Linked DNA regions of Diaphorobacter ruginosibacter. The protein of the gene in region 2 interacts with the protein of the main gene of each other region in a pairwise test. Links are inferred from orthologs where the notes say so. Each region holds a gene or a part of one and is shown on either strand. Other genes may lie near its edges.

Region 1 (4,458 bases), 4.2 Mb from region 2 along the record:
CGGGTGCCCCTGCACGCGGCAAGGGCGTCGCGCCGGACCTCAGTCCGCCTGCTTGCGCAGGAAGGCGGGGATTTCCAGCTCCTCCATGCCGCCCGAGGACAGGGCATCCACGCGCGCTGTCGCATGGGTGCGGTTGGTGCGCCACACGCTCGGCACCGACATGTTGTCGTAGCCGGGCTGTGCAGCACCACCGCTGATGCCTCCCGATGCAGTCACGCCGCCAACAGCCATGGTGTAGGGCAGGTTGTCGGTGCCGGTGCGCAGGCCGCCCTGCACCACCGAAATCGGCTGGCGACGTGCGTTGGCACGCGACAGGCCGGTGGCCACCACCGTCACGCGGATGTCGTCGCCCAGCGACTCGTCGTAGGCCGCACCGAAGATCACGTGCGCATCCTGCGACGCGTAGGCGTTGATGGTGTTCATGGCCAGGCGCGACTCGGACAGCTTGAGGCTGCCCTTGCTTGCCGTGACCAGGACCAGCACGCCCTTGGCGCCCGACAGGTCGATGCCTTCCAGCAGCGGGCAGGCAATCGCCTGCTCGGCAGCGATGCGCGCGCGGTCGGGGCCGCTCGCGGTGGCCGTGCCCATCATCGCCTTGCCCGGCTCGCCCATCACGGTGCGCACGTCTTCGAAGTCGACGTTCACCTGGCCGTACTCGTTGATGATTTCGGCAATGCCGCCCACGGCGTTCTTGAGAACGTCATTGGCATGCGCGAACGCTTCGTCCTGCGTGATTTCGTCGCCCAGCACGTCGAGCAGCTTTTCGTTGAGCACAACGATCAGCGAGTCGACATTGGCCTCGAGCTCGGTCAGGCCTTCGTCGGCATTCTTCATGCGACGGCCGCCTTCCCAGTCGAATGGCTTGGTCACCACGCCGACGGTGAGAATGCCCATGTCCTTGGCAACGCGTGCGATCACGGGAGCCGCACCGGTGCCGGTGCCGCCGCCCATGCCCGCCGTGATGAACAGCATGTGAGCACCCTGGATGGCCTGGCGGATATCCTCGACGGCCTGCTCGGCGGCTTCCTTGCCCTTGTCGGGCTTGCTGCCCGCGCCCAGGCCGCTGCCGCCCAGCTGGATGGTGCGATGTGCGCTGCTGCGTGTCAGAGCCTGTGCATCCGTGTTGGCGCAAACAAACTCCACACCTTGCACGCTGCGGGAAATCATGTGTTCAACGGCATTTCCGCCGCCGCCGCCCACACCGATCACCTTGATCTGCGTGCCCTGGTTGAACTCTTCGGACTCGATCATTTCGATGGTCATGTTGGTGCTCCTAACGCTAGTTCTTCAAATGCAATTGCCAAATATGAATGGGATTTCTCGTCGGTGATGTTCCTCGATGGTGGAGGTCCCGTGCTTCGCCATCGGTCGCGAACGAACGGGGACGGTGGTCCCGCGCGTGCAAGCCAGAGAAGATGCTCCGTCATTTCAAAAGTTCCCCACGATGAAGTCCTTGAAACGACCGAACGCTGTTTTCACAGAGCCACTCTTGGCCGCGACCTTGAATCCACGCAGGCGTGCGAGCCGCGCTTCCTCCAAAAGCCCCATGACAGTCGCCGCGCGAGGCTGGGCGATCATGTCGGACAGGGCACTTGAATACTTCGGGATGCCGCGTCGCACCGGCTTGAGGAAGATGTCCTCGCCCAGTTCGACCATGCCCGGCATCACCGCGCTGCCACCCGTCAGCACGATGCCAGACGACAGCACTTCCTCAAACCCGGACTCGCGTATCACTTGTTGCACGAGTGAAAAAATTTCTTCGACGCGCGGCTCGATCACGCCGGCCAGCGCCTGCTTGGAGAGCATGCGCGGGCCGCGGTCGCCCAGACCCGGCACCTCGACCTGCGCGTCCGGATCGGCCAGCAGCTGCTTGGCATAGCCGCTCTCGACCTTGATGTCCTCGGCGTCCTTGGTCGGCGTGCGCAGCGCCATCGCGATGTCGCTGGTGATGAGGTCGCCGGCGATCGGGATGACGGCCGTGTGACGGATCGCGCCGCCGGTGAAGATGGCCACGTCCGTCGTGCCCGCACCGATGTCGACCACGGCCACGCCGAGCTCGCGCTCGTCGTCGGTCAGCACGGCCTGGCTGCTGGCGAGCGGATTGAGCATGAGCTGCTCGACCTCCAGGCCGCAGCGGCGCACGCACTTGATGATGTTCTCGGCGGCGCTCTGCGCGCCGGTCACGATGTGGATCTTGGCTTCGAGACGGATGCCGCTCATGCCGATGGGCTCCTTCACGTCCTGCCCGTCGATCACGAACTCCTGCGGCTCGACCAGCAGCAGCCGCTGGTCGCTCGAGATGTTGATGGCCTTGGCGGTTTCCACCACGCGTGCGACGTCGGTGGGCGAGACCTCCTTGTCCTTCACGGCCACCATGCCGCTCGAGTTGAGGCCCCGGATGTGGCTGCCGGTGATGCCGGTGTAGACGCGCTGGATCTTGCAGTCGGCCATCAGCTCGGCCTCCTTCAGGGCCTGCTGGATGCTCTGCACGGTCGCGTCGATATTGACCACCACGCCACGCTTGAGGCCGTTGCTCGGCGCGATGCCCAGGCCCGCGAGCTTGAGGTTGCCGTCCGGCATCACCTCGGCCACGACGGCCATCACCTTGGCTGTTCCAATGTCCAGCCCGACAACCACATCTTTGTATTCTCTTGCCATAAATCCGTCCTGCCCTCAGTTGTTGCGCCCGGGTGTGCGTGTCGTTGTCGTCGTGCGCGCCGCCGCCGGCCGTGCGGTCGCCCGCGCCGCCGCAGTCCTCGCGCGTGCGGCAGCCGTCTCTGCGCTCACCGTGGTCACGCCGCGCAGGCGCAACGCATATCCATCCATCTGCCGGAGATCAGCGGTCTCCAGCGAATCCACCTTGCGGCCCTGCTGCGCAGCGACCTTCGATACCGTGCGCACGAAGCGGTCCAGCCGCTGCAGCACGTCGATCGTGCTGCCGCTGCCCATCTCGATGCTCGCGCCGCCTTCGAGCGTCATGCGCCAGCTGCCACGTCCGTTGAGCGCCAGCGTGTCGATGGCCGACCCCAGCGGCTTCACCGCGGGAGCGAGCCGGTCATACATCTGCAGCATTTCGAGCGAGCGGCCATCCGGCCCGATCAGGCGCGGCAGGCGCGAGTCCTCGTCGTCATCCGCATCCGCCTCGAAGACCTCTCCGTAGTTGTTCACCAGCGTGGGGCTGCCCTCGGCGCCCCAGAACGCGCGCGCCTGGTGCTCCTGGATCTCGACGGCAAGGCCGTTCGGGAACTCGCGGCGCACCTGCGCCTTGCGGATCCATGGAACGCCCTCGAACACCTCGCGCGCCTGCTGCAGGTTCAGCGTGTAGAAATTGCCCATCAGCTGCGGCGCCACGTTGGCGCGCAGGCTCACCGGATTGATGTGCGAGAGATCGCCATGCACCACGATGCGCCCGATGCTGAACGCCGGATTGCGCAGGAACCACCAGCCGCCGCCCACCAGCAGGCCCACGGCGCAGCACACGAACAGGATCGTGGCGATCATGTTCATGACTCTGACGTCGAGAGGTGCTGGCAGTGCGTCGTTCATTGCGCGCCGGCTCCTTGCGGTTCATTCTTCGGGGTGCCCTGGCGTGCGTCGAGCGAGGCCATCGACAGGATGCGCAGGCACAGCTCGGGGTAGTCGATGCCTTCGGCCCGTGCCGACATCGGCACCAGCGAATGGCCCGTCATGCCGGGCGATGTATTGATTTCCAGCAGGAACGGCTTGCGGTCGCTCTTGCGGATCATGATGTCCGCACGTGCCCAGCCGCGGCAGCCCAGGGTGCGGAAGGCCTCGACGACGAGGCGCTGGATCTCGCGCTCCTCCGCCTCGGGCAGGCCGCTCGGGCAGTGGTATTGCGTGACGTCGGTGAAGTACTTGTTCTGGTAGTCGTAGTTGCCTTCGGGGGCGACGATGCGGATCACGGGCAGCGCACGGGCGTCATGGCCCTGGCCCAGGATCGGGCAGGTGGTCTCGTCGCCATCGATGAACTGCTCGCACAGCACTTCCGGATCGAACTGGGATGCGAGGCGATAGGCCTGTTCGCACTGGCCGACCGACGTCACCTTGGTGAGGCCGATGGTGGAGCCTTCGCGCGCAGGCTTGACGATCATCGGAGAACCCAGGTCCTTGAAGGCCTGCGCGGTCTCGGCGGCACTGGACACGAGCTTCCAGTCGGGTGTCGGCAGGCCTTCGGCACGCCAGATCCGCTTGGTCATGATCTTGTCCATGGAGATGCTCGAAGCCATCACGCCGGGGCCGGTGTAGGGAATGCCCAGCAACTCGAGCGCGCCCTGCACCGTGCCGTCCTCGCCATGGCGACCGTGCAGCGCGATGAAGCAGCGGTCATAGCCATGCGCCTTCAGGTCGCACAAGTTGTTGAGCGACGGGTCGAACGCATGCGCATCCACGCCGCGCGATTGCAGTGCCTGCAGTACGCCACCGCCGGACATCAGCGAG
Region 2 (4,479 bases):
AGGCCTGGCAAAGTTCCCCCGGAGATCAGGCGCAGCAGGAGCTCGATCGCGTGAGCTCCCACGAACAGCGGCACCATCTGCAGCGCCTGCAGCCACACGTTGAACCACAGCATGCGGCGGCTGGACATCTGGGCCGCATACATCAGCAGGCAGTACACCAGCGCATGCTGGCCGAGCAGCGCGGACTGGCTCACATCCATGCACAGCCCGAGGATGAAAGCCACGCTCATGCCCACGCGCTGCGGCTGGTGGATGCCCCAGAACGCAAGCAGCACCATCAGCCAGTCGGGCGTCCAGACCACGCGCCCGAGCGGCAGCAGATTGATGGCCAGCCCCACGACAAAGCTGGCGACGATGAACAGCGGGCTGACGGGGAGCAGCAGCTGCTGGCCCTTGGGCATCATGGGCGGCCTCCATTCTGGGCACGGCCCGGAAGGTCCTTCGTGGCCTTGGCCGGCTTTTCGGCCTTGCCGGATTTCGGCGCCGGTACCTCGGCCTCGACCTCGGCACGCACGCCGTCGGTGAGCGGCTTGAGGACCGAGACGTATTGCGCGCCGCTCATCTGTGCAAGGGGCTGGCAGTAGATGCGCGAGAACGACGAATCGGCGCGCTTTTCCACCTTGATCACCCTGGCCACCGGCAGCCCGGGCTGGTAGACGCCGTCCATGCCGCTGGTACTGAGCAGATCGCCCTCTTGTACATCGGCATTGCTTGGCATGAAGCGCAGCTCCATGCCTCCGCCATGCAGCATCACGGGATCGCCATAGGCCACGCCCCGCGCACCGGTGCGCATGTTCCGCACAGGGATCGCCTGGTCGCGGTCGATCAGCAGCGTCACCTCGCTGGAGAGCGGGAACACCCGCGTGACCTGGCCGAGTACGCCCGAAGCATCGATCACCGGAGAGCCCGGGACGACGCCGGCGATCTGCCCACGATCGATGACCACGCGACGGGTATAGGGGTCTGCGGCATCGTAGACGACCTGCGCGGCCATGCCTTCGGCCTTGACGCGCTCGCGCAGCTCGAGCAACTGGCGCAGCTGGGTGTTCTCCTGCAGCAGCAGGTCGACCTGGTTGGCCTGCTGCGACATGGCCGCCATCCTGCTCTGGGCTTCGTCACGGCCCTTCTGTGCATCCTCGAGCGCCTGGAAGTAGCCCGCGCCGTACTGTGCGAACTCCACCGGCTTGAGCATGGCCCACTGGATCGGCATGAGCACCGTCCCGATCGCGCCACGGATGGGCTCGGTGACATGGAAACGCGCATCCGCCACCATCAAAAACAGCGCCAAGGCGCTGTAGAGAGTCAGGCGTGCGAGGGGCGAGGGGCCGTGCTTGAAAAGAGACGGGGCCTTTCGGTCCAGCGTGCCTAGAGGCATGGCCTACTCCATTGGACTACGCACCCTGCATGCACCACGCTGGCCCGCTCTTTCGGTCACTCGTTGGTGAAGATGCCGCCGTGGCGGTCCATGCGCTCCAGCGCAATGCCGCAACCACGCACCACGCAGGTCAGCGGTTCTTCGGCCACCAGCACCGGCAGGCCGGTTTCCTCGGCCAGCAGGCGGTCGAGGTCGCGCAGCAGCGCACCGCCGCCGGTCAGCATCATGCCGCGCTCGGCGATGTCGGCGCCCAGTTCGGGCGGTGTCTGCTCCAGCGCGTTCTTCACGGCGGAGACGATCTGGTTCAGTGGCTCGGTCAGTGCCTCCAGCACTTCGTTGCTGGAGATGGTGAAGCTGCGCGGCACGCCCTCGGACAGGTTGCGGCCCTTGACTTCCATTTCCTTGACTTCGGAGCCAGGGAATGCGGAGCCGATGTTCTTCTTGATGGCTTCGGCGGTCGGCTCGCCGATCAGCATGCCGTAGTTGCGGCGGATGTAGTTGATGATGGCTTCGTCGAACTTGTCTCCACCCACGCGCACGGAACCCTTGTAGACCATGCCGCCCAGCGAGATCACGCCCACCTCGGTGGTACCGCCGCCGATGTCCACCACCATCGAGCCCGAGGCTTCGGAGACCGGCAGGCCCGCGCCAATACCGGCGGCCATGGGTTCCTCGATCAGGTCGACGCTGGTGGCGCCGGCCGCTTCGGCCGCATCGCGGATCGCGCGGCGCTCCACCTGGGTGGAGCCGCAGGGCACGCAGATGATGATGCGCGGGCTCGGCGTGAGCACCGAGCGCGGATGAACCATCTTGATGAACTGCTTGATCATGTTCTCGGTGATCACGAAGTCCGCGATCACGCCGTCCTTCATGGGACGGATGGCTTCGATGTTGCCTGGAACCTTGCCGAGCATGGCCTTGGCCTCGCGGCCCACTGCCTGGATCACCTTCTTGCCGTGGGGTCCGCCTTCGTGGCGGATGGCGACCACCGAGGGTTCGTCGAGGACGATGCCCTTGTCACGGGCGAAGATCAGGGTGTTGGCGGTGCCCAGATCGATGGCGAGGTCGGTGGAGAAGTACCGACGGAAAGCTCCGAACATTCAAGAATCCTCTCAGGCACGGCAGGCACATCGGCGTGCCGTCGCCGGGAAAAACGGGGTAGATTTTGGCCTTGTTCGCACACTGACCGACAGTGCGGAGGGTATTGCGGCAAAGCCGGCATAATACCGCAACACCTGTGAATAACTGCTGTCAAAACCGCCTGGATTGGGGCTTTACACACAGTTTCCTTGCGGAATTCGCCCCTCGCGACCACGATCCATTGTTTCTGCACCGCGCAAGGCGCCGCCACGCACCGAAATGGGGACGAAACGGCCGCGAAGCAGGGGGAGCAGAGTGCAGCAAATGACGTCGGCCATCTCCGCGATCCAGGCCTCCGGGCCATGATCGTCGCCGGCCCGGCCCCTGGCCGCATGGGGCTTTGACCAAGCCTGCCAGGCGGCCTTGCCCGCACACGCCGGAGGTGCCGGGTTCAAAGGCAGGATAATAGATGGCTTCCCCTTTTGCGCATCCACCGGCCGGCACCCTGCCTGGGCTCTCCGGCGTATCGATGCCCGGGTCGACTTCCTCCCAGAGATTTCTATGGCACTGACACAAGACGACATTGCCCGCATTGCCAATCTGGCACGGCTGGAACTTAACCAAAACGAGAGTGAGCGCATGCTCACTGGACTCAATCAGTTCTTCGAGGTGGTCGAGCAGATGCGCGCCGTGGACACCTCGAGCGTGACGCCGCTGTCGCATCCCGTGGCCGCCATCCAGGAGATCGCGCTGCGCCTGCGCGAGGACGTGGTGAGCGAGCCCGACAACCGCGAGGCCAACCAGAAGAGCGCACCCGCGGTGGAAAAGGGCTATTTCCTCGTCCCCAAGGTCATCGAGTAAGTCCAGAGAACAACAAGAAAAGAGCACACAGCATGAGCACTCCCGCTTCCAGCGATCTGCACGACCTGAGCCTCGCCCAATTGGCGGCCAGGCTCAAGGCCCGCGAGGTTTCCTCCGTCGAGGCCGCACAGCATTTTCTCGCCCGCGCCAAGGCCCACGATGACCTCGGCGCCTATGTCCACATCAACGAGGACGTGACGCTCGCCCAGGCCCGCGCCGCCGACGCCGCCATTGCCGCCGGCAGCAGCGCGCCGCTTGCCGGCGTGCCCATCGCCCACAAGGACCTGTTCGTCACCAAGGACTTCCCGACCACCGCCGCGTCGAAGATGCTCGCGGGCTACCAGTCGCCGTTCGACGCGACCATGGTGAGCCGGCTGGCCGACGCCGGCTGCGTCACCCTGGGCAAGCTCAACATGGACGAGTTCGCCATGGGCTCGGCCAACGAGAACTCCGCCATCGGCAAGGTGCTGAACCCCTGGGACAAGGCCCGCGTTCCGGGCGGCTCCTCGGGCGGCTCGGCGGCTGCGATCGCGGCGCGCCTGGCGCCCGGCGCCACCGGCACCGACACCGGCGGCTCGATCCGCCAGCCCGCGTCGTTCTGCGGCGTCACCGGCATCAAGCCCACCTATGGCCGCGCCAGCCGCTACGGCATGATCGCATTCGCATCGAGCCTCGACCAGGCCGGCCCCATGGCCCGCTCGGCCGAAGACTGCGCGCTGATGCTCTCGGCCATGTGCGGTCCCGATGCGGACCGCGACTCCACGAGCCTCGACACGCCCGCCGAAGACTTCACGCTGCGCCTGAATGACTCGCTCGAAGGCCTGCGCATCGGCATTCCCAAGGAATTCTTCGGCGACGGCCTCGCCGCCGACGTGCGCGCAGCCATCGACGGAGCGCTCAAGGAGTACGAGAAGCTTGGCGCCAGGCTCGTGCCCATCAGCCTGCCGCGCACCGAGCTGTCGATCCCGGTGTACTACATCATCGCGCCGGCCGAAGCCTCGTCCAATCTCTCGCGCTTCGACGGCGTGAAGTTCGGCCACCGCGCCAAGGACTACACCGACCTGCTGGACATGTACAAGAAGACCCGCGCCGAGGGCTTCGGCGACGAGGTCAAGCGCCGCATCATCATCGGCACCTATGTGCTGAGCCATGGCTATTACGAT
Region 3 (4,600 bases), 3.5 Mb from region 2 along the record:
CGCGCATCTTCGTCGAGGGCATCGACGTTCTGCTCGAGGTAGGCAATCAGCGCGGAACGATGCGCCTTGCGCTCTTCCGGCTGGCCCAGGCTGTTGAGCTGCAGCTCGACGTTCTGCAGGCCGATCTCTTCCCACAGGCTGTTGGCCAGCAGGATCAGCTCGGCATCCACCTCCGCCCCGGGGAAGCCCAGAGCTTCCGCGCCGACCTGGTGGAACTGGCGATAGCGGCCACGCTGCGGCTTCTCGTGACGGAACATCGGGCCCATGTAATACAGGCGCTTGCCGCCCTCGTACAGCATGGTGTGCTCGACCACCGCACGCACGACACCGGCAGTGGCCTCGGGACGCAGCGTGAGATGTTCTCCATTGAGCTTGTCCTCAAACGAGTACATCTCCTTCTCGACGATATCGGTCACCTCGCCGAGGCCCCGCACGAACAGGGCCGTCGGCTCGACGATGGGCGTGCGCATGTTGCGGTAGGCAAAGCGCTCCATCAGGTTGCGAACCTTCTCTTCCAGCCACTCCCACCTGGCGGATTCTGGCGGGAGGATGTCGTTCATCCCCTTGATGGCCACCAATTTTTGAGTCTTGCTCAACTGAAATACCTTTTGTTGTCTATGGCGCTTCCTGGCGCCTTCGCTGGATCGAAAGACGGGATTTTCGCCTGAATGCGAAAGTGCGCCTCAAAAAAGGATGCGCGATCCCGTCAATCAAGTGTCCGTTTGTTCTCGATTTAATCCCGGTGTGTTCCCGTCAGGCCGCCTTCACCGCGCCGAAACGCTTGGCAATATAGCCTTCCACGATCTGCTGGAACTCCTCTGCTATGCCCTCGCCGCGCAAGGTCATCGCCTTTTCACCATCGATGAAGACCGGCGCCGAGGGTGCCTCGCCGTTGCCCGGCAGGCTGATGCCGATATCGGCATGCTTGCTCTCGCCCGGGCCGTTGACGATGCAGCCCATGACCGCCACCTTGAGCGATTCCACTCCGGGATACTGTCCTCGCCAGATCGGCATCTGGAAACGCAGGAAGTCGTCGATCTGCTTGGCCAGTTCCTGGAACGTGGTGCTGGTCGTGCGACCGCAGCCCGGGCAGGCCGTGACGCTGGGCACGAACATGCGCATGCCGAGGGACTGGAGGATCTCGGAGGCGACCACCACCTCCTGCGTACGGGCCTCGCCCGGCTGGGGCGTGAGCGAGACGCGGATGGTGTCGCCTATGCCTTCCTGCAGCAGCACCGAGAGCGCGGCCGTCGATGCCACCACGCCCTTGGTGCCCATGCCGGCTTCGGTCAGGCCCAGATGCAGCGCATAGTCGCAGCGGCGCGAGAGCGCGCGGTACACCGCGATCAGGTCCTGAACACCGCTCACCTTGCACGAGAGGATGATCTGGTTGCCGTTCAGGCCCATTTCCTCCGCACGCCTGGCCGAATCGATGGCCGAGGTGATCAGCGCCTCGTACATCACCTGTTTCGCATCCCAGGGGGTCGCGCGGCGGCTGTTCTCGTCCATGAGGCTGGCGAGCAGCTCCTGGTCCAGGCTGCCCCAGTTCACGCCGATCCGCACGGCCTTGTCGTAGGCAATGGCCGCCTCGATCATCTGGCCGAACTGCTTGTCGCGCTTGTCGCCCTTGCCCACATTGCCGGGGTTGATGCGGTACTTGGACAGCGCCTTGGCGCAGTCCGGGTAGTCGGTGAGCAGGCGATGGCCGTTGTAGTGGAAATCACCGACCAGCGGGACGTTCTCGCCCATGCGGTCGAGTTGTTCGCGAATATAGGGAACGGCCGCGGCGGCCTCGGGCGTGTTGACGGTGATGCGCACCATCTCGGAGCCGGCGCGTGCCAGTTCCTTCACCTGGATGGCGGTGCCGATGGCATCGACCGTGTCGGTATTGGTCATGGACTGCACGCGCACGGGGGCGTCCCCGCCCACCGTCACGACATGGTCGCCCCACACCACCCTCGCCTGCCGCGACTTGCGGGCGGCAGGCGTGGACATTGCCACGGGTTGTTCAGCAAAGGTCATCTTTACTTCACCTCGAAGCGCGCGACTTTGCCGTGCGCATAGTTGGCCATGGACATGGGCTCGCCACGCACGATCACATCGGTCGCGTCGGGCCGGCCCACCGTCACACTCCATGGGGGTGAGCCCGTCGCCACGACGCTTTCGCCGGCCGCCAGCTCGCGCTGCAGCACCACGCCATTGACGGAACTCACGATCTTGATCCAGGAAGGCGCACGGGTGCGGATCTCCAGCACCTTGGAAGGGTCTCCCGCCGGCAGCGGTGCACTGCCCGCTGGGGCCGGCGCCATGGCAGCGGCCACGGGAGCGCTGGCGCCCGGGTTCGCGGCGGAGGGAAGCGTTGCCACGGTCGCCGCACTCGCTACCTGTGCAGGTGTGGTTGCAGCCGGGGGAGCGGACGTGGTCGCTGGAGATGGAGCCACGGGCTCGGCGCCCGGCTCCACAGCAGCCACGGGCTCCGACACCGCCGTAGCGCCCTGCCCCGCGTCATTCGCCGCCATGGTCGTGCCAGCACGCTCGATGGCAGTCGAAGCCTCCTTGCGTGGCATGAAGGCAACAGCCAACGCACCGATCAGCAAGCCGACAACGGCCACACCGATCCAGCGTGACTTGTTGGAGGATTCGAGCGAGGAGGATTCGGGCTTGAAGCGGCCTGTAGGGTCCTTGAACGAAGCGTTCAGTCCCCGCGTGACATGCAGCGGCTGCGGCGCGCCCGAGGGCAGCAGGGCAAGCACCTGTGCCGCATCCACCTTGAGCGTGCGGGAGACGCTTGCAGCCAGGGCGCGCATGAAGACATTGTCGGGAAACTCGTCATGGCGATCCGCCTCCAGCGCCTCGATCTTGCTCACCGGCACCTTCAGCGCAACCGCCAGAGCGACGGCGTGCACGCCCATGGCCTCGCGTGCCTGGCGCAACAGGGCACCCGCCGTGACGCCTGGAGGGAGACCTTCGTTCACGTTGTCTTCTGGCGCCTGCGCGCCCAGCCCCACCTGCTCACTCATTGAAAGCCCCTCTCTCATAGGCCAGCGACTGTTTGGAATCCGGGAAACGCTTGTGCAACTGGCCTGCCAATTGGCGCACCGAGGCCTGATCGCCCAGCGAGCGCTCGATCTTGATGCCCAGCCACAGCGATTCGGCCGAGGCAAAGCTGCCATTGTTCACACGACGGATGTAGAACTGGGCGCGTCTGGCATCGCCCTTGTTGTATTTGAGCTGCGCCAGCTCGTACCCGATGATTGGGTTGGCGGCATCGAATTCATAGGCCTTCTGCAGGATGGGCTCGGCCTCTTCCGGCTTGCCCGAGCGCACCAGGCAGACGCCCTTGGACATCATGGTCTTGCTGCGGTCCATGTAGGTCGGAACGGCCAGCGCCTTGTCGAACATGTGCTCGGCCTGGGCGTACTGCTGCTTCTGGCACGCGAGCCATCCGAGGTTGTGCATGATGTCCGGATCGCTGGGCCGCATGCCCTGTGCCTTGAGCAGGTTCTCCTCGGCCAGGCCCAGGTCGTTCATCTGCATGTAGATCAGGCCGCGCAGATGGTATGCGTCCGTGAAGGTCGGGTCAGTCGCGAGCGCCTGGCGCGTCTCTTCGAGCGCCACGGAAGCCTGTCCGCGCTGCAGGTAATTGGCGGCCAGTTCCAGGCGGATGCGAGCGCGGCGGCGCACATCGGTTTCGCCACTGGAGGAAATCGTGTCCTTCTCGACCTCGGCACCGGATGCTCCCGCCGATGCACAGCCGCTGAGGCTCATGACCGCGGCGAGCACCGTTGAAGCACCCAGCCCGACCAGGGCTGCACGCCGCCACCCAACGCCCCATCCGTTCATACTGACCCCCTTTGTTCTATTGCACACCTCAAGCCGCTGGCTTGATCTCAATCGTCCTGAGTTTCGCCATGCGCTGTTCGACCCTGGTCCGGTCGCGTACGTCACCGGCCAACTGGCCGCATGCCGCGTCGATGTCATCACCGCGTGTCTTGCGCACGGTGGTGACGATACCCGCATCGGACAGCAATTTCGAGAAAGCAGCCACCTGGCTGGCGCTCGACCGCTTGAGCCCCGACGCCGGGAACGGGTTGAACGGGATCAGGTTGAACTTGCAGGATACGTTGTCTGCACCCTGTCCGCGCACCAGATCGATCAGTTGCCTTGCATGTTCTGCCTGGTCGTTCACGCCATCGAGCATGCAGTATTCGAAGGTGATGAAGTCGCGCGGCGCATGCTCCAGGTAGCGATTGCAGGCCTGCAGCAGCTCCTTGAGCGGGTATTTGCGATTCAGCGGCACCAGGTTGTCACGCAGCGCATCGTTGGGCGCATGCAGCGACACGGCCAGGGCCACCGGGCAGTCCTGGGCCAGCCTGTCCATGAAGGGGACGACGCCCGAGGTGGATACGGTCACCCTGCGGCGCGACAGGCCGTAGCCGTGGTCGTCGAGCATGGTGCGCAGCGCCGGCACCAGCGCCGAGTAGTTCTGCAAGGGTTCACCCATGCCCATCATCACCACATTGGAGATGACGCGTTCATCGGTATTGAAGCGCTTGCGCAGGAAATGCTCTGCATACCAGAGCTGGGCGATGATTTCGCC

Evidence for each region.
Region 1: the proteins of H9K76_RS00595 (region 2) and ftsA interact in binary tests that used the Escherichia coli proteins (3 or more experiments, as listed by UniProt). The link is inferred for Diaphorobacter ruginosibacter from one-to-one orthologs.
Region 3: the proteins of H9K76_RS00595 (region 2) and H9K76_RS16725 interact in binary tests that used the Escherichia coli proteins (3 or more experiments, as listed by UniProt). The link is inferred for Diaphorobacter ruginosibacter from one-to-one orthologs.

The regions. Positions count from the first base shown.
Region 1 is NZ_CP060714.1:4,335,431-4,339,888, forward strand. What follows is about bases 544-3,358. They hold ftsA (cell division protein FtsA), read right to left. Parts: upstream 2,659-3,358; coding sequence 1,429-2,658; downstream 544-1,428. Other genes in these bases: ftsZ (cell division protein FtsZ), read right to left, coding at 544-1,263; H9K76_RS19665 (cell division protein FtsQ/DivIB), read right to left, coding at 2,674-3,358. Outside these bases: more of ftsZ, read right to left, coding at 40-543; more of H9K76_RS19665, read right to left, coding at 3,359-3,546; H9K76_RS19670 (D-alanine--D-alanine ligase), read right to left, coding at 3,543-4,458. UniProt on the Escherichia coli protein: Essential cell division protein that assists in the assembly of the Z ring. May serve as the principal membrane anchor for the Z ring.
Region 2 is NZ_CP060714.1:121,163-125,641, reverse strand. The notes cover bases 454-3,289. They hold H9K76_RS00595 (rod shape-determining protein), read right to left. Parts: upstream 2,476-3,289; coding sequence 1,432-2,475; downstream 454-1,431. Other genes in these bases: gatC (Asp-tRNA(Asn)/Glu-tRNA(Gln) amidotransferase subunit GatC), read left to right, coding at 3,017-3,289; mreC (rod shape-determining protein MreC), read right to left, coding at 454-1,375. Also shown: rod shape-determining protein MreD, read right to left, coding at 1-404; more of mreC, read right to left, coding at 401-453; more of gatC, read left to right, coding at 3,290-3,316; Asp-tRNA(Asn)/Glu-tRNA(Gln) amidotransferase subunit GatA, read left to right, coding at 3,349-4,479. UniProt on the Escherichia coli protein: Forms membrane-associated dynamic filaments that are essential for cell shape determination. Acts by regulating cell wall synthesis and cell elongation, and thus cell shape.
Region 3 is NZ_CP060714.1:3,671,201-3,675,800, forward strand. What follows is about bases 1,023-3,979. They hold H9K76_RS16725 (helix-turn-helix domain-containing protein), read right to left. Parts: upstream 3,021-3,979; coding sequence 2,025-3,020; downstream 1,023-2,024. Other genes in these bases: ispG (flavodoxin-dependent (E)-4-hydroxy-3-methylbut-2-enyl-diphosphate synthase), read right to left, coding at 1,023-2,022; pilW (type IV pilus biogenesis/stability protein PilW), read right to left, coding at 3,013-3,843; rlmN (dual-specificity RNA methyltransferase RlmN), read right to left, coding at 3,872-3,979. Outside these bases: hisS (histidine--tRNA ligase), read right to left, coding at 1-560; more of ispG, read right to left, coding at 754-1,022; more of rlmN, read right to left, coding at 3,980-4,600.